2 regions of the Nocardioides sp. OK12 genome follow, and region 2 is predicted to be linked to the other one. Evidence: riboswitches for the same ligand, from Rfam matches in the RefSeq annotation. Region 2 holds a riboswitch; the other holds the start of a gene.
The links. Region 2 has a riboswitch for cobalamin ahead of cobN (cobaltochelatase subunit CobN). Riboswitches for the same ligand answer to the same signal wherever they lie in the genome.
Positions count from the first base shown of each region.

Region 1: another riboswitch for cobalamin. It lies ahead of OCU29_RS02105 (hypothetical protein); the one in region 2 lies ahead of cobN (cobaltochelatase subunit CobN).

Region 1 is NZ_BNET01000001.1:421,784-437,141, reverse strand. It holds gene OCU29_RS02160 (glycoside hydrolase family 65 protein) at 1-204, shown strand, start outside; gene OCU29_RS02155 (exo-alpha-sialidase) at 244-1,347, opposite strand; gene OCU29_RS02150 (DMT family transporter) at 1,390-2,268, shown strand; gene OCU29_RS02145 (hypothetical protein) at 2,372-2,614, shown strand; gene OCU29_RS02140 (alpha/beta fold hydrolase) at 2,658-3,569, shown strand; gene OCU29_RS02135 (sorbosone dehydrogenase family protein) at 3,566-4,738, shown strand; gene OCU29_RS02130 (ECF transporter S component) at 4,722-5,489, opposite strand; gene OCU29_RS02125 (ABC transporter ATP-binding protein) at 5,576-7,183, opposite strand; gene OCU29_RS02120 (energy-coupling factor transporter transmembrane component T) at 7,180-8,316, opposite strand; gene OCU29_RS02115 (hypothetical protein) at 8,313-9,446, opposite strand; cobalamin riboswitch at 9,540-9,610, opposite strand; gene OCU29_RS02110 (hypothetical protein) at 9,678-10,637, opposite strand; gene OCU29_RS02105 (hypothetical protein) at 10,634-11,728, opposite strand; cobalamin riboswitch at 11,806-11,926, opposite strand; gene gatB (Asp-tRNA(Asn)/Glu-tRNA(Gln) amidotransferase subunit GatB) at 11,970-13,469, opposite strand; gene gatA (Asp-tRNA(Asn)/Glu-tRNA(Gln) amidotransferase subunit GatA) at 13,466-14,956, opposite strand; gene gatC (Asp-tRNA(Asn)/Glu-tRNA(Gln) amidotransferase subunit GatC) at 14,989-15,288, opposite strand.
Region 2 is NZ_BNET01000004.1:459,791-475,148, forward strand. It holds gene OCU29_RS12680 (ABC transporter substrate-binding protein) at 1-90, shown strand, start outside; gene OCU29_RS12685 (iron ABC transporter permease) at 87-1,130, shown strand; gene OCU29_RS12690 (ABC transporter ATP-binding protein) at 1,127-1,945, shown strand; partial or broken gene OCU29_RS19845 (NAD(P)H-dependent oxidoreductase subunit E) at 1,984-2,565, shown strand; cobalamin riboswitch at 2,648-2,800, shown strand; gene cobN (cobaltochelatase subunit CobN) at 2,829-6,440, shown strand; gene cobF (precorrin-6A synthase (deacetylating)) at 6,433-7,209, shown strand; gene OCU29_RS12705 (2'-5' RNA ligase family protein) at 7,206-7,787, shown strand; gene OCU29_RS12710 (cobyric acid synthase) at 7,787-9,241, shown strand; gene OCU29_RS12715 (cobalt-precorrin-6A reductase) at 9,238-9,960, shown strand; gene OCU29_RS12720 (cobalamin biosynthesis protein) at 9,908-10,852, opposite strand; gene cobU (bifunctional adenosylcobinamide kinase/adenosylcobinamide-phosphate guanylyltransferase) at 10,864-11,400, shown strand; gene OCU29_RS12730 (adenosylcobinamide-GDP ribazoletransferase) at 11,406-12,173, opposite strand; gene cobT (nicotinate-nucleotide--dimethylbenzimidazole phosphoribosyltransferase) at 12,166-13,230, opposite strand; partial or broken gene OCU29_RS12740 (cobyrinate a,c-diamide synthase) at 13,309-15,358, opposite strand, start outside.

The DNA of each region.
Region 1 (15,358 bases), on a different contig from region 2:
GTCGCGGTCGTCGACGGGCCCGGCCCGGTGCGGCTGAGCGTGCGCGGCACCGAGCACGAGGTCGGCCCCGACCGGCCGCTGGTCGTCGAGCTCGACGCCCACGGCACCCGCCTGCCGCACCCGCTCGACGACCGCCCCCAGCTGGGCGGCACCCGGGCCGACGGCAGCCGGATCACCGCAGGGGTCCCCGCCGCCACCCTGTGACCCCGGCGGTCGAGCAGCCCGCCGTACGCCGGCGGCGGGTCAGTAGGAGGCGGCGCGCACGCAGACCACGTCGGGCAGGTCGCTGACGACGCAGCGCCAGGTCTCGCCGGAGTCGGCGGAGGCCCAGACGCTGCCGTTGCGCGCGCCGACGTAGAGCCCGGCCGAGGGGTGGTCGTCGCTGCACATCGCGTCGCGCATCACCCCGACGAAGAAGCTGTCGGGCAGGCCCTCTCCCAGCTCCTGCCAGCTCTCCCCCGCGTCGCGCGAGCGCCACACCCGGGCGCGGCCCCCGGGCGGGTAGCGGCCGTCGGCGCCGGCGAGGGGGAAGACGTAGGCCGTGTCGGGCTCGTGCGGGTGCACCACCACCGGGAAGCCGAAGTCGGCCGGCAGACCGTCGGCGATCGAGGTCCAGCTGCCGCCCTCGTCGTCGGAGCGGTAGACCCCGCCGTGGTTCTGGGCGAAGAGCCGCTCGGGACGGGCGGGGTGGCGCGCGACCTTGTGCACGCACTGGCCGAACTCGGGGTACTGCTCGCCCTCGGGCAGGAACTCGGCCCGGATGCCCTGGTTGCGCGGGTGCCACGACGCGCCGTCGTCGGTGGTGCGGTAGACGCCGCCGGTCGAGAGCGCCGCCACCGCCGAACCCGGGTCGGTGGGGTGCGGCAGCACCGTGTGGAAGGCCTGGCCGCCGAACCCCTCGGCCCACTGCGGACGGTGCGGGTGGTCCCACAGGGCGCGCTCGAGCTGCCAGGTGCGGCCGTCGTCGCGGGAGCGGAACACCGCCCCCGGCTCGGTGCCGGCCCACAGCACCCCCGGCTCGCTGCCGGCCACCAGCTGCCACACCCGCTCGACCGAGGCGTCGACGTCGTCGGGGAAGGCCGGCGGCTGCTCCGCCTCGTGCCAGGCGCCGCCGAGGTCGTCGGAGACCTGCACCTGCGGGCCGAACCACGTCGAGGCGGCACCGGCCAGCAACCGGGGCCGGCCGTGCTCGTCGCGCACCCGGGTGTCGACCAGGCAGGAGTAGACCTCCTGCATGTCGTGGTGGGGGCCGGTGAAGGACCACTCCTGGCGCCGGTCGTCGGACTCCCCCACCCACAGTCCCTTGCGGGTGCCGACCATCAGCACCGTCCTGCCCTGCTGCGTCATGTCGCTGTCCTCTCCTCGACGTCCCACCCGTACATTGACCGCGTGGTCGGCCCGAACTCATCGTCGCCCCTGCCGCAGGCCGTGTCACCCGTGTGGCTGGTCCTCATCGGGATCGCCTCGGTGCAGCTCGGCGCCAGCGTCGCGAAGTCGATCTTCGACGAGATCGGCCCGACCACGATGGTGTGGCTGCGCCTGGCCTCGAGCGTGCTGGTGCTCGCCCTGGTCGTGCGCCCGCGCCTGCGCGGACGCACCCGGCGCGACTGGGCGGTGGTGGTGGCGTTCGGGCTCAGCCTGGGCCTGATGAACTGGTCGATCTACCAGTCCTTCGCCCGCATCCCGCTGGGGGTGGCGGTGACCATCGAGTTCATCGGCCCGCTCACGCTGGCGGTGCTGGGCTCGCGCCGGGCCCGCGACCTCGTCTGGGTGGTGCTGGCGGGGGTGGGGGTCGCGCTGCTCGGCTTCGACGGCGACGACCTGACCTGGGCCGGCGTCGGCTTCGCGCTGCTGGCCGGCGCCGCGTGGGCGGCCTACATCCTGCTCAGCGCCGAGACCGGCAGGCACTGGGAGGGCGTCGACGGCCTGGTGCTGGCCAGCGCGGTCGCCGCGCTGGTGCTGCTGCCCTTCGCCGTCGGCACCGGCGGCAGCGACCTGCTCGACCCGCGGGTGCTGCTCATCGGCGCCGCGGTCGGCCTGCTGTCGTCGGTGATCCCCTACAGCTGCGAGCTGGTCGCGCTGCGCAGCCTGCGCCCGGCCGTCTTCGGCATCCTGATGAGCCTCGAGCCGGCCGCCGCAGCCCTCGCCGGCATCGTCGTGCTCGGCGAGCTGCTCGGGGCGGTGCAGTACGTCGCCGTGGCCTGCGTGGTGCTGGCCAGCATCGGCGCCACCCGCTCCCAGCGCGCCCGGGTGCCGGTCCTCGACTGAGTCGCTGACCTGGCTGTTCACGCGGGCTTGACGCCACGGTCTCCCCAGCGTCGGTCACGCGTCCTAGTGTCGGGGTCTCGCCGACCCCCTGGGGAGCCCCTCGATGTCTCTCGCCCGCCACCTCGTCCTGCCTGTCCTGGGTCTCGCCGACGCCGCCCGCCGCTGGCCCGTCGCCTCCCAGGAGCGCGCCCAGCACAACGCCATGGTGGCCAGCACCGACGCCGCCCGTCGCCGGGTGGAGCGCCACGAGGTGGAGACCTACCTCGAGCGCCTCGAGCTCGCGCGCCACCACCGCCAGCAGCAGCACCACGACCCCCACCACCCACCGCGCGCGCAGCACTTCTGAGCACCCGCGGGCCGCCGCCCGCGCGGTGCGGCACAATCGGCGCATGCCGACCTCCCAGGCCCGCACCTCGACACCGTCCCTCGCGTTCTCCGAGGTCATCTCCGACGACGGGACCCGGCTGCGAGCCTGGACCAACGACCCCGAGGGCACCATCGAGGGCCCCACGGTCGTGCTGTGCAACGGGCTCGGCACCAGCGCCTACGCCTGGCCGGCCCTGCTCGACCCCGGCTGCGGGGTGCGGGTGGTGTCGTGGCACCACCGCGGGGTGGGCGGCTCCGAGCGCCCCCGCGACAGGTCCCACTGCGGGATCGAGGACATCGTCGACGACGGGCTCTCGGTGATGGACCACTTCGGCATCGACCGGGCGGTGCTGATGGGCTGGTCGATGGGCGTGAACACCATGTTCGAGCTCGCGCTGCGCCACCCCGAGCGCGTCAGCGGCCTCTTCGCGGTGGCCGGGGTGCCCGGCGACACCTTCGCCACGATGCTCGCCCCGCTGCGGCTGCCGCGGCCGGTGGCCCGGCTGCTGACCGTCAACGCCGCCCGTGTGGCCAAGCACGCCGGCTGCGCGCTCACCCCGATCTCGACGCGGCTGCCGATCGGTCCGCGCACGATCACGGCCCTGAGCCACACCGGCTTCATGCTGCCGGTGCGCGACCCCGACATCGCGGCGATGGCGGTGCGCGAGTTCCTGACCACCCCCCTCGACTGGTACTTCCACCTCGCGCTGCGCACCTCCGAGCACGCCCGGGTCTCGCTGCGCCACCTGCGGGTGCCGGTCACCTTCGTGGCCGGCACCTGGGACGTGCTGGCCGGGGCGCGCGACATGGCCCGGGCGGCCGCCCGGGTGCCGGGGGCGGCGTACCACGAGCTGCCCGGCAGCCACTTCCTGCCGCTGGAGCACCCCGACGAGGTGCACCGGCTGCTGCTCGAGCTGCTCGAGCGGTGCGGGTGAGGCGCCGGCCGGCCCTGCTCGCCGGCACCCTGCTGGGTGCGGTGCTGCTCGGCGGTTGCCTGGAGGAGGGCAACAGCACCGACGTGCGGATCATCGAGACGACGCCGGACACCACACCGCTGCCGGCCACCCCGACCGGGTCGGGGTCCGACTCCCCCTCCCCCTCCGCCACGGCGTCGACCTCCACGGCCCCGGCCCGGGCGCCGCGGCTGCTCGAGACCGTCGCGACGGGGCTCGAGGTGCCCTGGGGGCTGGACTTCCTGCCCGACGGCGACGCGGTCGTCACCGAGCGGGACAGCGGCCGGGTGCTGCTGCTGCGCGGCGAGCAGCACCGGGTGGTCGTGGCCGGCACCGTCGAGGAACGGGTCGCGCAGGGCGAGGCCGGCCTCCTGGGAGTCGCGGTCTCGCCGGACTTCGAGGACGACCGGATGCTCTACCTCTACGTCAGCACCGCCGAGGACAACCGGGTGGTGCGGGCCCGGCTGCGCGGGATGCGGCTGGGCGAGACCGAACCGGTGCTGACCGGCATCCCCAACGGCTTCATCCACGACGGCGGCCGGCTCCTCTTCGGCCCCGACGGCCACCTCTACGTCTCGACCGGTGACGCCGGCGAGCCCTCCCGGGCCCCCGACCCCGACAGCCTCGGCGGCAAGATCCTGCGGATCACCACCGACGGCGAGCCGGCCCCGGGCAACCCCCGCCCCGACAGCCCGGTCTTCTCCTCGGGCCACCGCAACGTGCAGGGCCTGGCCTTCGTCGGCGACCGGCTGTGGGCCTCGGAGTTCGGCGACAGCACCGCCGACGAGCTCAACCGCATCGACGGCGGCGAGGACCACGGGTGGCCGGCCGTCGAGGGGGTCGGCGGGCAGGACGCGTACGTCGACCCGCAGGTCACCTGGCCCACCGGGGAGGCCTCGCCCTCGGGGCTGGCGCTGGCGGGTGGCCACCTGTGGCTGGGCGCGCTGCAGGGCGAGCGGCTCTGGCGCGTCGAGGTCGACGACCAGGGTCGCCGGGCCGGCGAGTCGACGGCGTACCTGGTGGGCGAGCACGGCCGCCTGCGCACCGTCGCTGAGGCGCCCGACGGGTCGCTGTGGGTGACCACCAGCAACCGCGACGGCCGGGGCAGCCCGGGCGCCGAGGACGACAAGATCCTCAGGATCCGTCCCTGACCCCCGCCACGCTGCCGGTCACGCTGCCCGTCACGCTGCCGGTCACGGTGGCCCGGCGGGCCGCCCGGCGCAGGACGGCCAGGATCGAGGGCCCCAGGAGCACGATCGCCACCGTGTTGGTGACCGCCCGCAGGGTGTCCCAGCCGCCGGTCGAGGTCAGCAGGGTGTAGATCGCGAACCGGTGCAGGTTCTCGAGCACCGGCGCGCCGGCGACGTAGCTGAGGTCGCCCTCGTGGCCGGGCACCGCGACCCCCAGGATGAACGGCCAGCCCGACAGGTTCATCAGGGCGCCGAAGACGTAGGCCGCCACGATCCCGTAGACGACCAGCATCGCGATCTCGCTGCGCCCGCGGGGGCGGCGCGGCAGCAGGCCGGCGCCCATGCCGACCCAGGCCGCGACCAGCATCTGGTAGGGCAGCCACGGCCCGACCCCGGCGGTGACCAGGGCCGAGGCGAAGAGGCTGGTGCAGCCCAGCACGAACCCGAACCCGGGCCCGAAGACCCGGCCGCCGAGCACCAGCAGGAAGAAGACCAGCTCGACCCCGGCGATGCCCGGGGAGATGGCCCGGGCCAGGGCGTTGACGGCGCTGAGCACCCCCAGCACCGCCAGCACCCGGGCGTCGAGGCCGCCCTCGCTGACCTCGGCCAGCACCACCGCGACCACGACGGGCAGCAGCGCCAGGAAGAGGAACGGCGGGTCGACCCGGGTGCCCTCGGGCACCTGCAGCAGCAGCGGCCAGACCAGCATCATCAGCCCGGCCACCGAGGCCAGGGCGAGCACGAGCGCCGAGCGCCGGCCCAGCGGCACGGCTGCGACGCGGGTCAGCACCGGGGTGCTCACGCCGGCTCCAGGGCGGTGACGACCTCGTCGACGCGCAGCCACGGCGCGCCCAGCACCTTGGTGACCTGGGGCGCGAAGGCGGGCGACTCGACGACCACGCGGCGGGCCGGCCCCGAGGAGACGACCTCGCCCTCGGCCATCACCACGGCGTCGTCGGCGGCCTGGGCCACGAACTCGACGTCGTGGGTGGCGACCAGGACGGCGTGCCCCTCGGCGGCCAGGGCCCGCAGCACCCGGGCCAGCTCGGCCTTGGCCGAGTAGTCGAGCCCGCGGGTGGGCTCGTCGAGCAGCACCGCCCCGGGGCGGGCCGCCACCACCAGGGCCAGGGCCAGCGCCAGGCGCTGGCCCTCGGAGAGGTCGCGGGGGTGGGCGTCGCCGTCGATGCCGGGCACCAGCCGGTCGAGCAGGGCCCGACAGGCGCCAGGGGCGCCGGCGGGGTCGCCGGCGGCCAGCTCCTCGTCGACGGTCTCGAGGTAGAGCAGGTCGGCGGCGTTCTGGGGCAGCAGGCCCACCAGCGCCCTCCGCTCGGCGGGCTGGACCGAGGCCGGGTCGGTGCCCGCCGCGGTGACGGCTCCGGCGAAGCGGCGACCGGTGCCCTGCAGCGCCCACAGCAGCGACGACTTGCCGGCGCCGTTGCGGCCCATCAGCGCGGTCACCCGGCCCGGCGGCAGGCTCAGGTCGACCTCGCGCACCGCGACGGTCGCGCCGTGGCTGACGGTCAGGCCGCGGGCCACGAGGCCCGTGCGGGGGTCGTGGCTCACCGTGGCGCGCTCCTCCGGCGGGTCGACCAGCCGGGGGCGCAGCGACCTGGCGGCGCGGCGCGCCTCGCGCACGCTCAGCGGCAGCGGCGACCAGCCGGCGGCGCGGCCCAGCTCGACGATCGGCGGGGCGACCGGCGAGGTGCGCAGCAGCTCGGCGGGCGGGCCCACCAGCAGCCGCCCGTCGCCGGGCAGCAGGCACATGGTGTCGGCGAACGGCACCACGCGCTCGAGGCGGTGCTCGGCCAGGAGCACCGAGACACCCAGGTCGTGCACCAGGCGGGTCAGCGTGGCCAGCACCTCCTCGGCGGCGGTGGGGTCGAGCGCCGAGGTCGGCTCGTCGAGCACCAGCAGGCGGGGGTGCATGGTCAGCACCGAGCCGATGGCCACCCGCTGCTGCTGGCCGCCCGAGAGCGTGCGCAGGTCGCGGGAGCGCAGGTCGGCGATGCCGAGCAGGTCGAGGGTCTCCTCGACACGGCGGCGCATCGTCTCGCCGGGCAGGCCGAGCTGCTCCATCCCGTAGGCCAGTTCCTCCTCCACGGTGTCGGTCACGAAGCCGCGGGCCGGGTCCTGCCCGACGTACCCGATCGCGTGGGCCCGCTCGCGCGGCGGCCGGTGCACGATGCTCTCGCCGTCGAGCAGCACGTCGCCCTCGAGGACGCCGCCGGAGAAGCGCGGCACCAGCCCGGTGACGACCCCGAGCAGGGTCGACTTGCCGACGCCGGTGGGGCCGGAGACCACCACCAGCTCGCCCTCCTCGACGACCAGGTCGACGCCGTCGAGGATGCGGTGCTCGTCGTCGGGCCCGGTGGCGTAGCCGAAGCGGATGCCGCGCAGCTCGATCACGACGCTCCCCCGCCCCGGACGGCGGCGTCGGGCGCCGCGAGCCCACCGGCCAGAGCCAGGCCCGTGGCCAGCAGCACCGCGGCGCTCACGGTCGGTACGCCGTCGAGCGGCGGGTGGGCGATGGCGAGCTGCTCGCGGGCGACCCACAGGCCGAGCGCCCCGGCGCCGACGCCGCTCAGCGCCACGACCAGGTCGGGCCAGCGCCAGCGGTCGGGCCGGTAGCGGGTGCGCTCGACGCGCTGGCCGGCCGTGGCCAGCCCCGCCACCGCCAGGACGACGCCGAGGCCCAGCATCGGCAGCGCCAGCACCCGCGGCGCGGTCGTGTCGAGCAGGGCGTAGACGCCCACGCAGACCCCGACCAGCCCGGCCACCATCAGCGACCCGGTCAGCAGCCGGGCGCCACGCCCCTGCTCGGGGCTGCGGCCGTAGCCGCGCGCGTCCATGCCGGCCGCCATCGCCAGCGAGCGGTCGAGCGCGTCCTCGAGGACCGGCACCAGCGAGCGCCGCACCAGGCCGGTGCGGCCACCGGCGCCGGCCCGCAGGCCCTGCGCGGCGCGCACCCGGCGTACCGAGTCGGCCAGCTGCGGCAGCACCGTCACCGCCACCACGAGGGCGGTGCCGATCTCGTAGAGCGCCGGGGGCACCGAGCGCAGCAGCCGCTTGGGGTTGGCCAGGGAGTTGGCGGCGCCGATGCACACCACGATGGTGGCCAGCCGCATCCCGTCGTACAGACCGGCGAGCAGGGCCTGCGAGGTCAGCGGGCCGAGCAGCGCGATGCCGGCGGCGGCGTCGGGCAGCGGGATCTCGGGCAGGTCGAGCAGCACGGGCCCGCCGGCGTACCCACCGCCGAGCAGGATGCGGAAGAGCACCCGGACCACCACGATCGCCAGCCCCAGCCACAGGTAGAGGCGGAAGGAGCCCGCCCAGGGCTGGTCGGAGCGGCGGGCCGAGACCACGAGGGCGGCGACGCCGACCAGCAGCAGCAGGCTCAACGGGTTGGTGGTGCCCGAGGCGGCCGCGGCCAGGCCGATCGCCCAGACCCACCAGGCCACCGGGTGCAGGTCGCGCGGCAACCGGGCGTTGCCGCCGACGGGGGCCCCGGGGGTCGTCGCCGGGCTCGCGGTGCTGGTCACGACCCGGCCTCGCAGCGCCCGGGCTCGAGGTGCTCCAGGGCGGGGGCCGCCTGGGCGGTGGCGCGGCGCCACTGGTCACGCTCGGGGGTGGTGATGCGACCGGTGCCCGGCAGCGCGTCGTACGCCGCCTCCTCGTAGGCGACCGCGCCGGCCTCGCGCTCACCCGCCGGCACCTGCAGGTCGCTGAGCCACTGCGCGGCGCGGGCGGCCTCGGCGCAGGAGCCGAGCCGCCCCAGCACCCAGCCGGCGAGGCCGGTGGAGTTGGCGCTGGCGACCGTGGAGCCGCTGGCCGGCTCGCCGGTGAGGCTGCCGTCGGCGGCCTGCTGCTCGACGAGCCAGGCCGCTGCTCGGTCGACGGCCGCCACGACCTGCGGCGAGGGGTCCTCGAGCTCGAGCAGCGAGAGGACCACGAGCGCCGTCGCGTCGGTGTCGGGGACGCTGCGGTCGTCGGTGCGCGCGGCCGCACCACCGTCGCAGGACTGGTCGCCGGCCTTCGCGTCCTCGGTGAGCAGCAGCCGGAACCAGCCGTCGGCGCACTGCTGCTCGAGCAGGTAGTCCGTGACCGGCGCGGCGGCCGCCGAGCCGGCCGTGGTGAGCGCGTGGGCGGCGAAGGCCTGGCCGATGGTGTTGGCGACGTCGGCGCCGGGGGCGGTGTCCTGGAGGCGGCCGGTCGAGGCAGGCCGGCTGCTGACCAGGCCCTCGAGGCGCTCGACGAGGTCGGCGCCGCCGACGTCGGTCGGGTCCCCCCCCGCGAGCGTCATGAACGAGGCCAGCTTGGCGACCGCGCCGGAGTAGAGGCCGTCGGTGCCACCGCTGGTGTAGGCCTCGACCGCACCGTCCAGCGCGTCGGCGACCCGCGCGACGGTGGCCTCGTGGCCGCCGAGGGCGCGCAGCGCGAGGGCCACGTCGATGCTCAGGCCGTGGTCGTCGAAGTCGTACTGCTCGTTGCGCACGACCCCGTCGGTGAGCTGCTCGGACAACCAGCCGCCGGCCAGCGCGGCCTCGGGCGGCTGCTCGGCCCGGGGGGCCGCCTCGGGGGCCGTCGACTCCTCCGCGCCGCACGCGGTCGCGCCCAGCAGGGCGAAGGCCACGGCTGCGGCGAGCGGGGCTCGACGGCTCTGGCTCCTCACGGGGCTCCCCTCCGCTGCACGCGGCGGCGACCCGGTGGTGCAGGGGCGACACCGCTGCGGTCCTCGACAGCGTGTGATCGGTGCGCGTCACGCGGGTGCTCCGGCTCGCCACCCTGGGGCGGCCTACGGTTGCGGGTCAGCGCCGGACTTCGACCGGCTTCCCCCGACGTGCGCGGGTGTGGTTGGTGGGTGCAGCATACCGCCGTCGGCCCCGACGGCGGCATGCCAGCCTCACAGCCGACGACGGCGGCGTACCACCGCGACGCCGGCCAGGCCCAGCCCCAGCAGGGCGAGCACCGCAGGGGCGACCCAGGTCGGCAGCCCGTCGGAGTCGGTCGCGGGCACCGCGACCGGCTCGGTGTCGTCGAGGTCGACCACGGTGTCCTGGTCGTCGGCACCGGCGCTCTCCCCGGACTGCTCGGGCTCCTCGTCGCGCCCGTCCTTCGACCGCTCCGTCGCGCCCTTGTCCTTCTTCGTCCTCTTGCGGCCCTGCTCGGCCCCGGTGGTGGCCTCGTCCTCGACGGCGGCGCCGGCACTGGCGCTGCCCCCGGACGGCGCAGGTGTCGCCGGGGTCGTCGAGCCCGTGCCGCCCGAACCACCCGAGCCACCCGATCCACCCGAGGTCGAGCCCGTGCTGCCCGAGCCACCGGAGCCCCCCGAGCCGCCCGAGCTGCTGGGCGAGGGCGCGGCGGCCGGCTTGGTCGGCGGGGCGGTGCCGGGCTGCACCTGGCCCGACTGGTCGTCCCAGGCGAACCCGACCGAGCCGCCCTCGGGGATCTCGAGCTGGTCGACGCCCAGGCTGGAGTAGCTCCACGAGCCCGACGAGCCGTCGGACCACCACAGCGACCAGTAGGCATCGGCGGGCGAGGCGTTGACGCACGGGTCGTCGGCGGGCACGTCCTGCACCCGGCACACGAAGCCCTGCTGCCTGCGGGCCCGGGTCAGCGACACCCCGGCCGCGGAGAAGATCGCCGCGGCGCTGCTGCCGCCCTCACCGGTGACGCAGCCCGTCTGCTGCCCGCCACCGAGGCCCTTGAAGTCGACGACCACGGAGACGCCGCCGGCGTTGCTGCAGGTGGCGGCGCTCGCCGTCGGCGGGGCCGCCACCAGCCCCGCCGTCGCCGCGCCGAGCGCGACGACGGCGGACAGCAGGACCGAGCCGGTGCGGGAGCGGGAGCGGCGCAGGCTCACGCCTTGCACTCCACCTTGCGCAGGTTCTCCAGCGCCGGGGCGGCCTGGGCGGTCGCCCGGTGCCACTGGTCGGCGGTCAGCGTGGTGATGCCCTCCTTCTTGCCGCTCAGGAAGGCGGCGCGGTCGTAGGCGATCGCGCCCTTCTCCTGGGCCAGGGCCTTGTCCCGGCCACCGGCCTGCTGCTTCTTGACCCACTGCGCGGCGCCCTGCGCCTTGCCGCAGACGCCGGCCTCGCCGAGGGCCCAGCCGGCCAGGCCGGTGCTGTTGGAGTTCACCCCGGCGTCGGGGCCGCCGTCGAAGGCGCCGCCGTCGCTCTGCTGGCTGACCAGCCACGCGGTGGCGTCGTCGACCGCGGTGCGCACCTCGGCCGAGGGGGCCTCGATCTCGAGCAGGTTCAGCACCACCAGTGCGGTCACGTCGGCGCCCTGCTCGGGGTCGCCGGGGTCGGCGTCGCAGCCCTGCTCGGGGGCGTCGGCGGCGGCGAACGAGAGCCGGAAGTAGCCGGCCTCGCACTGCTGCTGCAGCAGGTACGACGTCACCGGCGCGGCCTGCTCGGCGCCCACGGACTGCAGCGCCTGGGCGGCGAAGGCCTGACCGATGGTGTTGGCGTAGTCGCCGTAGGAGGAGGAGTCCTGCAGGCGACCGGCGACCGGGGCCTCGGTGGCCACCAGGCCCTCGAGGCGCTCGACGAGGTCGACGCCGCCGAAGGCGGCCGGGTCCCCGCCGGTGCGGACCACGAAGGAGGCCAGCTTCGCCGTGGCGCCGGCGTACACGTCGTCGGAGCCGAAGTCGGCCCCGGTGGTGTAGCTGTCGACGGCGCCGGCGAGCGCGTCGCTGATCTTCGCGATCTTGCGGGCCTTGAGGCCCTGGGCGCGCAGCGCCAGACCGGTGTCGATGCTCAGGCCGTAGTCGTTGAACTCGTACTGCTCGTTGACGGCGACGCCGCCGTCGAGCTCGCCGGCCAGCCAGTCGGCGGCGGCCTGCTGCTTGTCAGCCGTGCCGGCCACGGCGGGCGTGGCGGCGGCCACGACGGCCAGGGCCGTGGCGGTGCCGGCGACGAGCGCCGCACCACGGGTGAGGGGGTGCTTCACGGGGTTCCTCTCCGCTGCGAGCAGCGGCGACGACCCCACGCGCGGCGAGGGCGACACCGCTGCGGTCCTCGACAGCGTGTGATCGGTACGCCGCACGAGGGTGCTCCGGCTCGCCGTCCTGGGACGGCCCACGGTTGCGGGTCAGCGCCGGAGTTCGACCGGCTTCCCCCTGCGAGGGCGTGCATGTGGAGTTGGTGAGCGGAGCGTACCGCCGCCGGGGCCCGGCGGCGGTACGCGCCCGTCAGGCGAGCTTCTCGAGCACCAGCTCGCGCACCCGGGCGGCGTCGGCCTGGCCGCGCATCTGCTTCATCACCGCGCCGATGAGCGCACCGGCCGCGGCGTGCTTGCCGTCGCGGATCTTGTCGGCGACGTCGGGGTTGGCGGCGATCGCCTCGTCGACGGCGGCGTTGAGCGCACCCTCGTCGGAGACGATGGCCAGGCCGCGGGCCGCGACGATCTCGTCGGGGGTGCCCTCGCCGGCCAGGAGCCCGTCGAAGACCTGGCGCGCCAGCTTGTCGTTGAGCGACCCCTCGTCGACCAGGGCCTGGACCCGGGCCACGTCGAGCGGGGTGACCCCGAGGTCGGCGATGTCGGCGCCCGAGTCGTTGGCGCGTCGCGCCATCTCGCCCAGCCACCACTTGCGGGCGGCCTGCGGCGCGCAGCCGGCGGCCACGGTGGCCTCGACCAGCCCGAACGCCCCGGCACCCACGGTGTCGCGCATCTCGAGGTCGGTGAAGCCCCAGTCGGCCTGCAGCCGCGCCCGCTTCTGCGTCGGGTTCTCGGGCAGGGTGCCTCGCAGCTGCTCGACCCACTCGCGCGAGGGCGCCACCGGGACGAGGTCGGGCTCGGGGAAGTAGCGGTAGTCGTCGGCGTCGGACTTCTCGCGACCGCTGGTGGTCACGCCGGTGTCCTCGTGCCAGTGCCGGGTCTCCTGCAGGATCGAGCCGCCGGAGCCCAGGATGCCGGCGTGGCGCTGCATCTCGAAGCGCACCGCGCGCTCCACCGAGCGGAAGGAGTTCACGTTCTTGGTCTCGGTGCGGGTGCCGAGCGTCGTGGAGCCCTTGGGGGCCAGCGACAGGTTCACGTCGGCGCGCAGGTTGCCCTGGTCCATCCGCGCCTCGGAGACCCCGAGCGCGACGATCAGGTCGCGCAGCTGCTGCACGTAGGCGCGGGCCACCGCGGGGGCCTTCTCCCCCATGCCGGTGATCGGCTTGGTGACGATCTCGATCAGGGGGATGCCGGCGCGGTTGTAGTCGACCAGCGAGTAGTCGGCGCCGTGGATGCGGCCGGTGGAGCCGCCGACGTGCAGCGACTTGCCGGTGTCCTCCTCCATGTGGGCGCGCTCGATCTCGACCCGGTAGGTCTCCCCGTCGACGTCGACGTCCATCCAGCCCTCGAACGCGATCGGCTCGTCGTACTGGCTGGTCTGGAAGTTCTTCGGCATGTCGGGGTAGAAGTAGTTCTTGCGCGCGAAGCGGCACCACTCGGCGATCTCGCAGTTCAGCGCGAGGCCGATCCGGATCGCCGACTCGACCGCGACCCGGTTGACCGCCGGCATCGCGCCCGGCAGGCCCAGGCAGGTCGGGCAGACCTGCGTGTTGGGCTCGGCGCCGAAGGCCGTCGGGCAGCCGCAGAACATCTTCGTGTTGGTGTTGAGCTCGACATGGACCTCGAGGCCCAGGGCGGGGTCGTAGGCGGCCAGCACGTCGTCGAACGGCACGAGGGTCTCGGCGGCGCTCATCGGGCCGCTCCTTCCAGGGTGGGAGCCTTGTCGAGCAGCGGGCCGCCCCACTGCGCCTCCAGCGCGGCCTCCAGGGCCGCGCCGACGCGGTAGAGCCGGTCGTCGGCCAGGGCGGGGGCCAGCACCTGGAACCCGGTGGGCAGCCCGTCCTCCTCGGCGAGACCGCTGGGCACCGAGATGCCCGGCACGCCGGCGAGGTTCGCGGGGATGGTCGCGAGGTCGTTGAGGTACATCGCGAGGGGGTCGTCGAGCTTCTCGCCGAGCTTGAAGGCGGTGGTCGGCGACGTCGGGCTGACCAGCACGTCGACCTTCTCGAAGGCGGCCGCGAAGTCCTGGGAGATCAGGGTGCGCACCCGCTGCGCGGTGCCGTAGTAGGCGTCGTAGTAGCCGCTGGAGAGCGCGTAGGTGCCCAGGATGATGCGGCGCTTGACCTCGTCGCCGAAGCCGGCGTCGCGGGTGGCCCGCATGACCTCCTCGGCCGACGGCGACTCCACGCCCTCGGGCAGCACCCGCAGGCCGTAGCGCATCGCGTCGAACTTGGCGAGGTTGGAGGACGCCTCGCAGGGCATCACCAGGTAGTAGGTCGCCAGCGCGTGCACGAAGTTCGGGCACGACACCTCCACGACCTCGGCCCCGGCCTGCACCAGCAGCTCGACGGACTCGTGGAAGCGGGCCAGCACGCCGGCCTGGTAGCCCTCGCCGGACAGCTCGGTGATGACCCCGACCTTGAGCCCCGACAGGTCGCCGGCCGCGCCCTGGCGGGCCGCCTCGACCAGCGGGGGCAGCGGCTGGTCGACCGAGGTGGAGTCGAGCGGGTCGTGGCCGCCGATGATCTCGTGCAGCAGCGCCGCGTCCAGGACGGTGCGGGTGACCGGGCCGACCTGGTCGAGGGAGTTGGCCATCGCCACCAGCCCGTAGCGCGAGACCCCGCCGTACGTCGGCTTGACGCCCACGGTGCCGGTGACGGCGCCGGGCTGGCGGATCGAGCCGCCGGTGTCGGTGCCCAGGGCCAGCGGCGCGGTGAAGGAGGCGACGGCCGCGGCCGAGCCGCCGCCGGAGCCGCCGGGGATGCGCTCGAGGTCCCAGGGGTTGTGGGTCGGGCCGTAGGCGGAGTGCTCGGTGGAGGAGCCCATGGCGAACTCGTCCATGTTGGTCTTGCCCAGGATCGGCAGGCCCGCGGCCTTGAGCCGGGCCACGACCGTGGCGTCGTACGGCGGCAGCCAGCCCTCGAGGATCTTCGAGCCGCAGGTGGTGGGCAGGCCGGTGGTGGCCAGCACGTCCTTGACCGCGACGGGCACGCCGTCGAGGGCCGAGGCGGGGGTGCCGGCGGCGCGGCGGGCGTCGGAGGCGGCGGCCTGCGCGAGCGCACCCTCGGCGTCGACGTGGAGGTAGGCGTGCACGGCGCCGTCGACGGCGGCGATCGCGTCGAGCGCCGCCTGCGTGAGCTCGACCGAGGTCGTCTCGCCGGCGGCCAGGGCGCGCGCCATCGCGTCGGCGCTGGCGCGGGTCAGGTCGATGCTCACTGCTCGTCCCCCAGGATCCGCGGCACCATGAAGCGCTGCTCCTCGGAGGCCGGGGCGCCCGCGAGGGCCTCCTCGGCGCTCAGGCCGGGCCTGACGACGTCCTCGCGGAAGACGTTGGTCAGCGGCAGCGGGTGCGAGGTCGGCGGCACGTCGGCGCCGGCCACCTCGCTGATCGAGGCGACCGACTCGAGGATGACCGACAGCTGGGGTGCCAGGTGGTCGAGCTCGTCGTCGGACAGGTCGATCCGGGCCAGGGTCGCCAGGTGGGCGACCTCGTCTCGGGTGATCTCGGGCATGGGCGCCATCCTAGGAGGCCGGCGCCCGACCACCCGACCGGGTGGGTCGGGGCCCGGGAACGGGCACTTC
Region 2 (15,358 bases):
GTCGCGTTCTCCGAGTCGACCGCCGGGGTGCGGCTGGTCGACGGTGCCGTCTCGGTGGCCGCCCAGCTGGCGGGCCTGGACGCCTCGTGAGACGGGGCCGACCGGCCCTCTCGACCCTCGCGCTGCTGACCACGGCGGCCCTGCTGCTGCTGAGCATGGCCGCGGCGCTGGGCATCGGGGCGGTCCCGGTCCCGCTGTCGACGGTCGTCGAGGTGGTGGCGCGCCGGCTGGGCGCGGACGGCCTCGACGTGCGGCTGCTCGACGACCAGATCGTCTGGCAGCTGCGGATGCCGCGCGTGCTCGGGGCCGCCGCCATCGGGGCGGCGCTGGCCTGCTGCGGCGCGGTGCTGCAGGCGCTGACCCGCAACGACCTGGCCGACCCCTACCTGCTCGGGATCTCCAGCGGGGCCGCGGTCGGGGCGGTCACCGTGATCGTGCTCGGTGTCCCGGTCGTGGGGCTGGTGGGCTCGGCCGCCGTGGCCGCGGCCGGGTTCGCCGGCGCCCTCGGGGCGCTGGTGCTGGTGCTGGTGCTGGCCGCCGGTCGCGGCGGCAGCCTCTCGCCCGGACGCACCGTCCTGGCCGGCGTGGCCACGGCGCAGGTGTGCGGCGCCTACACCTCGATGGTCGTCATCCTGGCCGGCGACTCCGACGCGGCCCGCCGTGTGCTGACCTGGACCCTGGGGTCGGTGGCCGGCCTGCGCTGGGGCACCGCGGCGACCGTGGGCGCGGTCGCCGTCGTCTCCACGGTGGTCTTCGTGGCGATGGCCGGCCAGCTCGACGCCCTGGCCTTCGGTGAGTCCTCGGCCCGCTCGCTGGGCATCGAGGTGGAGCGCCTGCGCTGGGTGCTGATGGTCGTCACCGCCCTGGTGACGGCCTGCCTGGTCGCCTTCTCGGGCGCGATCGGCTTCGTGGGCCTGGTGGTGCCGCACGTGGTGCGCTTCGTGACCGGGCCGCAGCACCGGCTCCTGCTGCCGCTCGCGGCGCTGCTCGGCGCGGTGCTGCTCGTGTGGGCCGACACGCTGGCCCGCTCGCTGGTGCAGGGTCAGGAGATCCCGATCGGGGTCGTGACGGCGCTGGTCGGCGCCCCCTTCTTCGCCTACCTGCTGCGGCGCACCCGGGTGGCGGCGTGAGCGCGCCGGCGCTCGAGGCGCTCGGCGTGGGCCTGCGCGTGCCGGGGCGCGGGGCGCCGGTGCTCGACGCCGTCGACCTGCGCTGCCGACCGGGCCGGGTGACCGGCCTCCTGGGCCCCAACGGCTCGGGCAAGACGACGCTGCTGCACATGGTCGCGGGGCTGCGCCGTCCCGACGACGGGCTGGTGCGCCTCGACGGCGTCGACGTGCACCGGATGCCCGCGCGGCTCCGGGCCCGCCGGATCGCCCTGGTCGAGCAGCACGCCGAGACCGCCCTGTCGCTGACGGTGCGCCAGGTCGTGGGCCTCGGGCGGACGCCGTACCGCTCCCGGTGGGGCGCGGGGCCGCTGCGCGGCGCCGACGCCGACGCGGTCGAGCGGGCGATGCGGACGGTGCGGGTCGAGCACCTCGCCGAGCGCGGGTGGGACCGGCTCTCCGGCGGTGAGCGGCAGCGCACCCAGCTGGCCCGGGCCCTGGCCCAGGAGCCGTCGCTGCTGCTGCTCGACGAGCCGACCAACCACCTCGACCTGGGCCACCAGCTCGACTTCCTGGAGCGGGTGCGCGCGAGCGGCCTGACCACGGTGGCTGCGCTGCACGACCTCGAGATGGCCGCGGCCTACTGCGACGACGTCGTGGTGCTCGACGACGGGCGGGTGCGGGCCGCCGGGCCGGTCTCCGAGGTGCTCACGCCCGACCTGGTCGCCGACGTCTACGGGGTCGACGTCGACGTCGAGGACCACCCCCGCCGCCCGGCCCCGCACGTGCGGTGGAACGGCGTGCTCGGGGCCGCCCGACCCGTGGAGGAGGCCCGGTGAGCGCGGACGAAGGGGCCGAGCACCTGGTGCTGGTGGGCATGTCGGCCCACGAGGTCGCCCTGGCCGACCGGGTCGCGGCACTGGCCGGTGACCGGCCCGCCACCGTGGCGTTCCTCCAGGTGGGCGATCCGTCGCTCTCGCGCGAGCTGACCCGCCTGGCCGACCTCGGCGCCGAGCGGGTGGTGCTGGTCGGGGTGCGGCTGGGCGCGAGCGGCCCCGGCGCGTCGTGGCTGCGCCGGGTCGCCGGGCACTGGTGGCGCGAGCGGTCGGGGCACCGGCCCGCGATCACCGTGGCCGCCCAGCTGCTGCGTCATGACGGCGAGCTGCCCACGGTGCTGGGGCGAGCGGTCCGCCCGGTCACCGGCCGGGAGGCGGACCTGGCCTCCGCGGCCTGGCAGGACGTGCCCGGCCACCGCCACCAGGTCCTGGTGTGCCGCGGCCCGCGGTGCACCGCGCGCGGCTCCGAGGCCACCGCCGCCGCGCTGTCGCGGGCGCTGGTCGAGCACGGGCAGGGCGACGACGACGTGCTGGTCACCCAGACCGGCTGCCTGTTCCCCTGCAACCACGCCCCGGTGGTCGCGGTGCAGCCCGACGACGTCTGGTACGGCCGCGTGGACGACGCCGCGGCGGCCCTGGTCGTCGCGCACCACCTCGTCGCGGGCGCGCCCGTGACCGAGCAGCGGCTGCCGCGCCGCCGTGGCCCGTCGAGGGGACTAGGGTGGCCGCACACGTCTCGTGGTGACCAGGAACCCGGTGCCGGCAGCGATGCCGAAGTCCGGGGCGGTTCCGCCACTGTGAGCCCGCTGCGGGAGCAGCGGGCGAAGCCAGACACTGGCCACGGGACCTCCGCCGACCAGGGGCGAGAACCCCGAGGAGAAACACGATGAACCGACGCGCGCGCATCGCGCTGCTCTCCACCTCCGACACCGACCTCCTCTCGGCCAGCGCCAGCGGTGCGGACTACGTCGTGGCCAACCCGGCCCGGCCGGGCCACCAGTCGATGGCCGAGACCATCGAGGGCTGCGACCTGGTCGTCGGGCGCGTCCTGGGCTCGCCCCAGGACCTCTGCTCGGGCTTCACCCGCGTGGCAGCGACCGGCGTGCCGACCGTCGTGCTGGGTGGGGAGCAGCAGCCCAGCGCCGAGCTGATGGAGCTCTCCTCGGTGCCGATGGGCGTGGCCGCCGAGGCACACCGCTACCTCGCCGAGGGCGGCCCCGCCAACCTGGCCCAGCTGCACGCGTTCCTCTCCGACACCGTGCTGCTCACCGGCGAGGGCTTCGAGCCCCCGGTCGCGCTGCCGCAGTGGGGGTGGGCCCGCCCGCACGTCGACAGCGACCTGCCGCGGGTCGGCATCCTCTACTACCGCGCCCACGAGGCGAGCGGGAACACCGCCTTCGCCCACGCGCTGGCCGACGCCGTCGACGCGACCGGGCTCGCGGTCGGCGTCCCGGTCTTCGCGGGCTCGCTGCGCGCGGCGCCCGACGCGCTCTACGACGCGCTGGGCACCCTGGACGCCCTCGTGGTCACCGTGCTCGCCGCCGGCGGCAGCACCCCGGCCTCGGCCAGCGCCGGCGAGCACGACGAGGCCTGGGACGTGGAGCGGATGGCCGCCCTCGACATCCCCGTCCTCCAGGGCCTGTGCCTGACCAGCAGCCGCGCGGAGTGGGAGGCCAGCGACGACGGGGTCACCCCGCTCGACTCCGCCACCCAGATCGCGATCCCCGAGTTCGACGGGCGGATCATCACCGCGCCGTTCTCCTTCAAGGAGGTCGACGCCGACGGGCTGCCGCGCTACGTCGCCGACGCCGAGCGCTGCGCCCGGGTGGCCCGGATCGCGGTCAACCACGCCCGGCTGCGGCGTACGCCGCCCGCGGAGCGCAAGGTCGCGCTGATGCTCTCGGCCTACCCGACCAAGCACTCCCGGGTCGGCAACGCGGTGGGCCTGGACACGCCGGTCTCCACGATCCGCCTGCTGCGCCGGATGCGCGAGGCCGGCTACGACCTCGGGGCGCCGGGCGAGATCCCGGGTCTCGAGCTCGGCGACGACACCGAGGCCGGCGACGCCCTGATCCACGCCCTGATCGCGGCCGGCGGGCAGGACGAGGAGTGGCTGACCCACGCCCAGCTCAGCGACGCGCACGTGCGGATCACCCCGGCGCAGTACGACGCGTGGACCGCCGACCTGCCCGCCGACCTGCGCGCGCAGATCACCGACGCGTGGGGCGCGGCGCCCGGCACCCTCTTCACCAACGCCGCCGGCGAGATCGTGCTGGCCACCATCACCGCCGGCAACGTGGTGCTGCTCATCCAGCCGCCCCGCGGCTTCGGGGAGAACCCGGTCGCGATCTACCACGACCCCGACCTGGCCCCCAGCCACCACTACCTGGCGGCGTACCGCTGGCTGGAGGCGTCGCCGGAGTCCGGCGGGTTCGGCGCGCACGCGGTCGTGCACCTGGGCAAGCACGGGTCGATGGAGTGGCTGCCCGGCAAGAACGCGGCCCTCTCGGCCTCCTGCGCGACCGACGCCGCGATCGGCAACCTGCCGCTGGTCTACCCGTTCCTGGTCAACGACCCGGGGGAGGGCGCGCAGGCCAAGCGGCGCGCCCACGCCACCATCGTCGACCACCTGATCCCGCCGATGGCGCGCGCCGAGACCTACGGCGACATCGCGCGCCTCGAGCAGCTGCTCGACGAGCACGCCAACATCGCCGCGATGGACCCGGCCAAGCTGCCGGCGGTGCGGGGCGAGATCTGGCAGCTGATGCACGCCGCGGAGATGCACCGCGACCTCGGCCTCGAGGAGCGCCCCGACGACGAGGAGTTCGACGACTTCCTGCTGCACGTCGACGGGTGGCTCTGCGAGATCAAGGACGCCCAGATCCGCGACGGCCTGCACGTGCTGGGCCAGGCGCCCGACGGGGAGGCCCGGGTCAACCTGGTGCTCGCGATCCTGCGCGCCTCCCAGGTGTGGGGAGGCGAGTCCGCGGCGGTGCCCGGCCTGCGAGTCGCCCTGGGGCTGAAGGAGGGTCACGAGGACACCGGCGCCGTCGACGCCGCCGAGCAGCAGGCCCGTGCCCTGGTGCTGGCCATGGAGGAGTCCGGGTGGGACCCGGCCGCGGTCGCAGCACTGCACGACGACCCCGAGGTGCGCCGGGTGCTGTGCTTCGCGGCCGAGCAGGTCGTGCCCCGGCTGGCCTGCACCACCGACGAGCTCGACGCGGTGCTGCACGCCCTCGACGGCGGCTTCGTGCCGGCCGGCCCCTCCGGCTCCCCGCTGCGCGGGCTGGTCAACGTGCTGCCCACCGGGCGCAACTTCTACACCGTCGACCCGCGCGCCGTGCCCAGCCGGCTGGCCTGGCAGACCGGCGTCGCGATGGCCGACTCGCTGCTCCAGCGCCACCTCGACGACACCGGCGCCTACCCGACCTCGGTGGGCCTGTCGGTGTGGGGCACCAGCGCGATGCGCACCTCCGGCGACGACGTGGCCGAGGTGCTCGCGCTGCTGGGCGTGCGCCCGGTCTGGGACGAGGCCTCGCGCCGCGTCTCCGAGCTGCAGGTCGTCCCCCTGGAGGACCTCGGCCGACCCCGCATCGACGTCACCGTGCGGATCTCGGGCTTCTTCCGCGACGCCTTCCCGCACGTCGTGGCGATGCTCGACGACGCCGTGCAGCTGGTCGCCGACCTCGACGAGCCGGCCGACCAGAACTTCGTGCGCGCCCACGTCGAGACCGACCTGGCCGAGCACGGCGACCGGCGCCGGGCCACCACCCGGGTCTTCGGCTCCAAGCCGGGCTCGTACGGCGCCGGCATCCTGCAGGTCGTCGAGTCCGGCTCCTGGCGCGACGACAAGGACCTGGCCGAGGTCTACACCGCCTGGGGCGGCTTCGCCTACGGCCGCGGCCTCGACGGTGCCCCGGCCGCCGACGACATGCGCACGGCCTACCGCCGCATCCAGGTCGCGGCCAAGAACATCGACACCCGCGAGCACGACATCGCCGACTCCGACGACTACTTCCAGTACCACGGCGGGATGGTCGCCACCGTCCGCGCGCTCACCGGCTCCGACCCGAAGGCCTACGTCGGCGACTCCACCAGCCCCGACGCGGTGCGCACCCGCACCCTGCAGGAGGAGACCAACCGGGTCTTCCGCGCCCGGGTGGTCAACCCGCGCTGGATCACCGCCATGCAGCGCCACGGCTACAAGGGCGCCTTCGAGCTCGCCGCCACCGTCGACTACCTCTTCGGCTTCGACGCCACCGCCGGGGTCGTGCACGACTGGATGTACGAGTCGCTGGCCCAGGAGTACGTGCTCGACGAGACCAACCAGGAGTTCATGCGCCGCTCCAACCCGTGGGCGCTGCGCGGCATCGTGGAGAAGCTGCACGAGGCCGCCGACCGCGGGCTGTGGGAGTCGCCCGACGCCGACACGCTGGCGCGGATGCAGGCGGTCTACCTCGACCTCGAGGGCGACCTGGAGGACCGCGCCGGTGGCTAAGGCGCCGGGCGGGACCGCCACGGCGGCCCGCCGGGTGGTCGTCGTCGGCATCGGGATGGGTCCGCAGCACGTGACCGTCGAGGCCGCGGCCGCGATCGACACCGTCGACGTGGTGCTCGCCTTCGTGAAGTCCGCCGACGACCCGCTGCTCGCGGTGCGCCGCGAGGTCTGCGACCTGCACGGCGTCGAGCTGGTCGTGCTCGACGACCCGCCGCGCGCGCGGCACGACGACGTCGACTACGACGCGGCGGTCGACGCCTGGCACGCCGCGCGGGCCGAGGCGTGGGAGGCCGCCCTGGCCACGCACCCCGGCGACGTGGGGCTGCTGGTGTGGGGCGACCCGAGCCTCTACGACTCCACGCTGCGGCTGCTGGACCGGCTCCAGGAGCGGTTGCCGCTGGCCGTCGAGGTGGTGCCCGGCATCAGCAGCCTCCAGCTGCTCGCCGCCCGGCACCGCCTGGTGCTGCACGACGTCGGCGCCCCGCTGCACGTCACCACCGCCCGCCGGTTCGCCGAGGCGCTCGCCCAGGGGCAGCGCAACGTCGTCGTCGTGCTCAACCGTCGCCTCGACGCGCTGGCCGACCCCGCGCTCGCCGACTGGTCGATCTGGTGGGGGGCCAACCTCGGCGCGCCCGGCGAGCAGCTGGTCGCCGGGCGGGTCGGTGAGGTGCTCGCCGACATCGAGGCCGCCCGCGAGCGGGCCCGCGCCCACGACGGCTGGGTGCTCGACCTGCACCTGCTGCGGGCGCCGGCCGGGGACGCCCCGTGAGCGGGCAGCCCACCGGCGGTCACACCGTGCTCGCCGTGCCGGTGCCCGCGCTCGACGACTGGGTGCGGGCCCGCACCCACGAGTACGACCCGGCGTGGGTCTCGAGCGACCCGACGTTCGTGCACGCCCACGTCACCGTGCTGGCGCCGTGGGTGCCGGCGCCCGACGACGCCGACCTCGGGCGGGTCGCGGCCCTGCTCGCCGCGGTGCCGACCTTCGAGGCCCGGCTGGGCGAGGTCGACGTCTTCCCGAACGGGTTGGTGCACCTGCGCCCCGAGCCGCACGGGCGGTTCGCCGCGCTGACCGGCCTGCTCGCCGAGGCCTACCCCCAGCACCCGCCCTACGAGGGCAGGTACGGCGCGGTCGAGCCGCACCTCAGCCTCGACCAGGTCGGGCCCGGCCCCACCCGGGTCGGCCAGCAGGTCGGCCAGCGGGTCACCGTCGGCTCCGTGGCCGGTGACCTCGCGGGGCGCCTGCCGGTGCGCACCCGGGTCGACCGGGTCGACCTGCAGTGGTGGCAGGCCGACGGGTGCCGGCTGCTGCACTCCTTCCCCCTCGCCGCCGAGGCGGTCGCCTGATGGGCGGCCTGCTGGTCGCCGGCACCACCTCCGACGCCGGCAAGAGCGTGGTCACCACGGGGCTCTGCCGCGCCCTGGCCCGCCGCGGGGTGGCCGTGGCGCCGTACAAGGCGCAGAACATGTCGAACAACTCGATGGTCGTGGCGCACCTCGACGGGGGCACCGCAGAGATCGGGCGCGCCCAGTGGGTGCAGGCGCTGGCCGCGCGGGTCGAGCCGGAACCGGCGATGAACCCGGTGCTGCTCAAGCCCGGCAGCGACCGGCGCAGCCACGTGGTGGTGCTGGGCCGGCCCGCCGGCGAGGTGTCCTCGCGCGACTGGACCACCGGGCGCGCCCACCTGGCCCGCGCCGCCCAGGCGGCGTACGACGACCTGGCCGGGCGCCACGACGTCGTGGTCGCCGAGGGGGCCGGCAGCCCGGCGGAGGTCAACCTGCGCGCGGGCGACTACGTCAACATGGGCCTGGCCCGGCACGCCGACCTGCCCACGGTCGTCGTCGGCGACATCGACCGGGGCGGGGTCTTCGCCGCGTTCCTCGGCACGGTCGCGCTGCTCGCACCGGAGGACCAGGCGCTGCTGGCGGGCTTCGTGGTCAACAAGTTCCGCGGCGACCTCGAGCTGCTGCGCCCGGGCCTGGCCCAGCTGGAGGCCGCGACGGGTCGTCGCACCTACGGCGTGCTGCCCTGGAGCCCGGACCTGTGGCTCGACTCCGAGGACGCCCTCGACCTGGAGGGGCGCCGGGCCCGCCCCGGCGCCGGCGCGGGGGAGCCGACCGCCCGGGTGGTCGTGGTGCGGCTGCCGCGGATCTCCAACCTCACCGACGTCGACGCGCTCGGCCTCGAGCCCGGCCTCGACGTGGTCTTCGCCTCCACCCCGCAGGCGCTCTCCGACGCCGACCTGGTGGTGCTGCCCGGCACCCGCGCCACCCTCGCCGACCTGGCGTGGCTGCGCGGGCGCGGCCTCGACACCGCCCTGCACGCCCACGTCGCGGCGGGTCGCCCGCTGCTCGGCATCTGCGGCGGCGCCCAGATGCTCGGCCGGCGGATCCGCGACCCGCACGGGGTCGAGGGGCCCGCGGGCGCCGACGTCGAGGGGCTGGGGCTGCTCGACGCCGTCACCGCCTTCACCCCCGAGAAGGTGCTGCGCCGCCACGAGCCCGCCGGCTACGAGATCCACCACGGGCGCCTGGAGGGCCAGCGCGAGCTCGGGGCGGTGACGGCCACGATGGTGCACGGTGCCCTGGAGGACGACGCGCACCGCGCCGCCTACCTGCGCCGGGCACTCGGCGTGGCGTCGACGGCGTCCTTCCCCGCCGCCCGCGAGCGCCGGCTCGACCTGCTCGGCGAGCTCGTCGAGACCCACCTCGACGTCGACGCGCTGCTCGCGCTGGCCCTCGACGGGGCGCCCGCCGGGCTGCCGTTCCTGCCGCCGGGAGCGCCGGGAGCCCAGCCGTGAGGGTGCTGCTGCTCGGCGGCACCGGCGAGGCGCGGGCCCTGGCCGCCGCCCTGGTCGAGGCCGGCGTCGACGTCGAGTCGTCGCTGGCCGGGCGGGTGGTGCGGCCGCGCCTGCCCGTGGGCCGGGTGCGCATCGGCGGCTTCGGGGGCGCCGAGGCGCTGCGCGCGTACGCCGCGGCGTACGACGCCGTGGTCGACGCGACGCACCCCTTCGCCGCCACCATCTCGACGCACGCCGCCGCGGTCGACGTGCCGCTGCTGCGGCTGCAGCGCCCCGGCTGGAGCGACCCGACCGGGCGCTGGCACTGGGTCGACGGCCACGACGAGGCGGCCGCCACGGCCGCCCGGCTCGGGCAGCGCCCGGTGCTGACCGTCGGGCGCCAGCAGCTCGGCGCCTTCACCGGTCCGCTGGCCGAGCACGCGGTGCTGGCCCGGGTGGTCGACGAGCCCGAGGTGCCGCTGCCGCCGACCTGGACGCTGCTGCGCAGCCGTGGCCCCTACGAGGAGGCGGGGGAGCGTGACCTGCTGCGCGAGCACCGTGCCGACGTGCTGGTCACCAAGGACTCCGGCGGGGCGCTGACCTGGCCCAAGATGCGGGCCGCCGCCGACCTCGGGGTCGCCACCGTCGTCGTGCGCCGCCCGGCGCCGCCGCCGGGCGTGCCGACGGTCAGCGACGTCGACGGCGCGCTGGCCTGGCTGCGACGGCTGCCGTCACGATGAGCGCACCGACCCCGACCCGGTCGGCCAGCCGGCGCCCCCGGGCCACGTCGTGAGCGGCCGGGGCGCGCCCGGCGCCCAGCACCGGACGCAGCTCGACCCGGGCCTCGGCGCCGGTGCCGTAGACGGTGCGCCCGCCCAGCCGCACCCCCAGCGCGCCCGCGAAGGCGGCCTCGACCGGGCCGGCGTTGGGGCTGGGGTGGGCGCCGGCGTCGCGCCGCCAGGCCCGCACGCTCGCCGCCGGGTCGGCGCCGAGCACGGTGGCCAGGGCCGCGGTGAGCCGCGAGCCGGGCAGGTTGAGCACGTCGTCGAGGCGCGCCGCCGCCCAGCCGAAGCGGGCGTAGCGGGCGCTGCGGTGCCCGACCATCGCGTCGAGGGTGTTGGCGGCCCGGTAGCCGAGCAGCCCCGGCACCCCGGCCACCGCGCCCAGCACCAGCGGGGCCACCACCGCGTCGGAGGTGTTCTCGGCCAGCGACTCGAGCGCGGCCCGGGCCACGTCGGTGGCCTCCAGCGTGCGGGTGTCACGGCCCACCAGCCGCGCCACCTGGGTGCGGGCGTCGTCGAGCCGCCCGGCCTCCAGCAGCCGCGCCACCTCGGCGGCCTCCCGGCCCAGGGTGGTGCCGCCCAGCACCGTCCAGGTCGCGGCCGCGGTGACCAGCGCGTGCGGCACCGGCCGGTCGCGGGTGGCCCGCTCGGCGACGGCCCCCAGCGCTACGCAGCCCCCGACCAGCACCAGCACGTGGGCGGCGCCCGCCGCGCGCCGGTCGGCGTACGTCGTCTGCTCGAGGCGGGCGGCCAGGGTGCCGAAGCCGGCCACCGGGTGCCATCGTGCGGGGTCGGCCAGCACGCGGTCGAGGCCGACCCCCAGCACCATCCCCACCGATCTGCTCAGCACTGGAGGCTCCCGTGAAGGTCCTGGTCACCGGCGGCGTGCGCTCGGGCAAGTCCCGTCACGCCGAGTCGCTCGTGGGGTCGCTCGTGGGCACCGCCCCCGTCACCTACGTCGCGCCGGGCCCGGCGCCCGAGGACGACGACCCCGACTGGGCGGCGCGGGTCGCGAGGCACCGGGAGCGCCGACCCGCGTCGTGGACCACGCTCGAGACCCGCGACCTGGCCGGCGCGCTGACCCGCGCCGACCGCGCGCTGCTCGTCGACTGCCTGGGCACCTGGGTGACCGGCCTGCTCGACGAGGAGCAGGCGTGGGAGCGCTCCTCCGACGACGTCGTCGCGCTGGTCGAGGCCCGGCTGGCCGCGGTCGTGGCGGCGCTGCGCGACTGCCCCCACGACGTGGTGCTGGTGACCAACGAGGTGGGGCTGGGCGTGGTGCCCGCGCACCGGTCGGGCCGGCTCTTCCGCGACCTGCTCGGCCTCGCCAACCAGCGCGTCGCCGAGGCCTGCGACGAGGTGCACCTGGTGGTGGCCGGCCGGGTGCTGCGGCTCTGAGGGGCTCACCCGACACCTCCGCTCGGCGGCCCTCCGACGAGCACGCCCACGAGCAGGGTGGCCAGGCAGAGCTCGACGGCGGCGCCGAGCACGTCGCCGGTCACTCCGCCGAGCCGGCGCACGACGCGGTGCAGCAGCGCCGCGACCACCAGCGCCGCCAGGACCCCGGCCACCAGGCCCGACCAGCCCGCGGCGAGCGTCAGGAGGAGGGCCGCGACCAGCCACACGGCGGCGGCGGGCAGCGGCCCGACCGTGCCGACGTACGCCGCCCCGAGACCGTCGGGGCGCGCGCCCGGGACCCCGCGCAGGCAGCACCAGCCGAGCGCGGCCCGGGAGACACAGACCAGCAGCCCGGCGACCAGCGCCCCGCGGGCGGTGGTGAGCAGCGGCGCCAGCGCAGCGGCCTGCACGCCCAGCACCACCACCGTCGCCACCACGCCGGCCGGCCCTGAGGTGCCCGACTTCATGACCGCGAGGGAGCGCGCGGGGTCGTAGGAGGCGGTGAGCCCGTCGACCACGTCGGAGAGCCCGTCCCAGTGCAGGGCCCGGCTGCCGGCGGCGAGCGCGCCCACCGCGACCAGCGCGACGACGAGCGGAGGCAGCGCGAGGCGGGCTCCGACCAGGCCGACCACGGCGACGACGAGGCCCAGCGGGAGGACCGCCAGGGGAGCCAGCAGCATCGCCCGACCGGCGACCACGGGGGTCACGGCGCGCGGCGCCGGCACCCGGAGCACGGTCAGGGTGCCGAGCGCCAGGCGCCAGGAGTCAGGCATCCGTGGGCACCAGGTCGCCCAGGTCGCTCAGCAGCGCGACCTCTCGCAGCAGCGCGACGGCGCTGCGCAGCAGCGGCACCGCCGCGACCGCGCCGCTGCCCTCGCCCAGCCGCATCCCGAGGTCGAGCAGCGGGTCGAGCCCCAGGCTGGCCAGCGCCAGCGTCTGCGCCGGCTCGGGGGAGCGGTGCCCGGCGACGCACCAGGCGGCGGTGCCGGGGGCGATCCGCTCGGCGGTGAGCGCGCAGGACACCGACATCAGTCCGTCCAGCAGCACGGGCACCCCGGCCTCGGCGGCGCCCAGGACGTAGCCCACGGTCGCGGCCAGGTCGGCGCTGCCGAGCGCGGTGAGCGTCTCGACCGGGTCGGCGGCCCGCTCCCCGGCCCGCTCGAGCGCGGCACCCAGCACCTCGCGCTTGCGGGCCAGGCCCGCGTCGTCGACGCCGGTGCCCCGGCCCGCGACCTCGGCCACGTCGCCCGCCCCGAGCCCCAGGCCGGCCGCCACCAGCGCCGCAGCGGGGGTGGTGTTGCCGATGCCCATGTCGCCGCTCAGCAGCAGCTGGGCCCCGTCGGCGACCTCGCGGGCGGCGACCCGTCGCCCCACGGCCAGCGCCTGCGCGGTCTCGGCGGCGGTGAGGGCGTCCTCGAGGTGGATGGCGCCGCTGCCGCGGCGGACCTTGTGCTCGCCGACCTCCGGGGGCAGCCCGTCGAGGTCGTCGTCGACGCCGAGGTCGAGCACCCGCACCCGCACCCCGTGGGCGCCGGCCAGGGCGTTGACGCCGGCGCGCCCGGCCACGAAGGTGCGCACCATCGCGGCGGTGATCTCGGGCGGGTACGCCGAGACGCCGTGCCGGGCGACGCCGTGGTCACCGGCGAAGATCACCAGGCGCACGTCGTCGAGCGGGCGCGGCGGCACCTGGCCCTGCACGGCGCTCAGCCAGGCGCCGAGCTCGCCGAGGCGGCCCAGGGCGCCGGCCGGGACGGCCAGCCCGGCCAGCCGCTCGGCGGCGGCCCGGGCGCTCGGGGCGTGCGGCGCGGGGACGGGCAGGGAAGCGGTCACGGGTCCTCCTGGACTCGGGGCTGGGCTGAGGGCTGGATTGGGGGCTGGACTGGGGGCTGGAGCGGCGGGGCCGGCGCGCAGGGCGGCGACGAGCCGGTCGGTGACGTCGGGGGGCCGCACCGCGACGCGCGCCCACCCGGCGTCGAGGCCGGGGAAGGTGTCGCAGCGGCGTACGGCGACACCCTGCGCGCGCAGCCGCTCGCGCCCGCCCTCGCCGAGGCGGGCGAGCAGGAACGACGTCCGCGAGGGCAGGGTGGTGGTGCCCAGGGCGGTGAGCGAGTCGACCAGGTGGGTCCGCCAGCCCGCGATCGTGCGGGCTCGACGCTCCGCCTCGGCCAGCGCGAGCGGCGTGCAGCAGGCCTCGATCGCGGCCGCGGCGGTGGTGGAGACCGACCACGGCACCTGCTCGCGGCGCAGCGCGGCCACCACGTCGGGCGTGCCGAGGAGGTACCCGGCCCGCACGCCCGGGATCGACCAGTGCTTGGTCAGGCTGCGCAGCACCACGAGGCCCTCGGCCGGTGCCCCGGCCAGGGTCCCGGCCTCGTCGGGCACGGTGTCGATGAACGCCTCGTCGACGAGCACCAGCCGGCCCGGGCGCCGCAGGGCGAGCAGGTCGTCGACCGGGTGCAGCCGCCCGGTCGGGTTGGTGGGGTTGCCGACCACGACGAGGTCGGCGTCGTCCGGCACCGCTGCGGGGTCGAGGGCGAACCCGTCGGCGGCCCGGGTGAGCACGCTGGTGACCCGGTGGCCGGCCTGCTCGAGCGCTGCGTGCGGCTCGGTGAACTGGGGGTGCACCACCACCGGGCGACGCCAGGGCCGCAGCCGGGCCACCAGCGAGAACGCCTCGGCGGCGCCCGCGGTGGCCAGCACCTCTGAGGCCGGGCGGCCGTGCCGGGCCGCCACGGCCCGCTCGGCGCGGGTCGGGTCGGGGTAGGCGCCGACGTCGTCGAGGCTGGCGCGCAGCGCGGCGTCGAGCCACCCCGGCCGCGGGCCGGGGTAGACGTTGACGGCCAGGTCGAGCAGGTCGCTGCCGCGCACCTCCACGTCGCCGTGGTGGCGCAGCGGATCGGTGGGCGGGGCCTCAGCCACGGTGCACCGCGTCCACGAAGCGCTGCGCGAGGTGCGGGTGCCCGGCCCAGTGCACGTGCAGGTACGCCGCGTGCAGGCTGGGGCTGGTGAAGCCGACGGTGTGCCCCTCGCCGCTCCACGCCGGCGCGGGCCCGGCGGCCGGCTCGACGTGGGTGCGGTGGAACTCGTGGCCGGTGACCCGCTCGCCGGCGCGGGTCAGCAGCGAGTCGGAGGCGGCGGTCATCTCGGGGTAGGCCAGCGTCAGCCGCTCGGTCATGGACGCGGCTGCCGGCACCGCGCCGACCATCGGCACGTCGTCGAGGCTCTCGCACAGGTAGAGCAGCCCGGCGCACTCCGCCACCGTCGGCACCCCGGCGGCCACGGCGGCCGCGACCTCGGCGCGCAGGGCGGCGTTGTCACCCAGGGCGGTGGCGTGCACCTCGGGGAAGCCGCCGCCCAGGTAGAGGCCGCGGGTGCCGGCCGGCAGCGCGGTGTCGGTGGCGGGGTCGAAGGTGACCACCTCGCAGCCGCCGGCGCGCAGCAGCTCGTCGGTCTCGGTGTAGCGAAAGGTGAACGAGCGCCCGCCGGCCACGGCCACGACCGGTCGACCGGTGGGCGTGGCGCCCGCGGGGGGCCGGACCTGCTCGGCAGGGTCCCAGGGCGCGGCCGCCAGGTCGGGGGCGCTGCGCGCGATCGCGAGCACCGCCTCGAGGTCGACCTGCTCGGCTACCTGGGCGGCCAGGCGGTCCAGCGACTCGGCAGCCAGGCCCCGCTCGGCCGCCGGCACCAGACCGAGGTGGCGCGAGGGCGCCTCGACGGCCTGGTCGCGGCCGATGGTGCCGAGCACCGGGATGCCGGTCGGCGCGATCGAGTCGACGACCTCGCGGGCGTGCCGCGGGGAGCCGGCCTTGTTGAGGACGACCCCGGCCACCTGCACGCCCGGGTCGTAGGTCGCCATCCCGTGCACCACCGCCCCGATCGAGCGCGAGGAGCGCGAGATGTCGACGACGAGCACGATGGGGGAGCGGGTCAGCCCCGCGACGTGCGCGGTGGAGGCGAA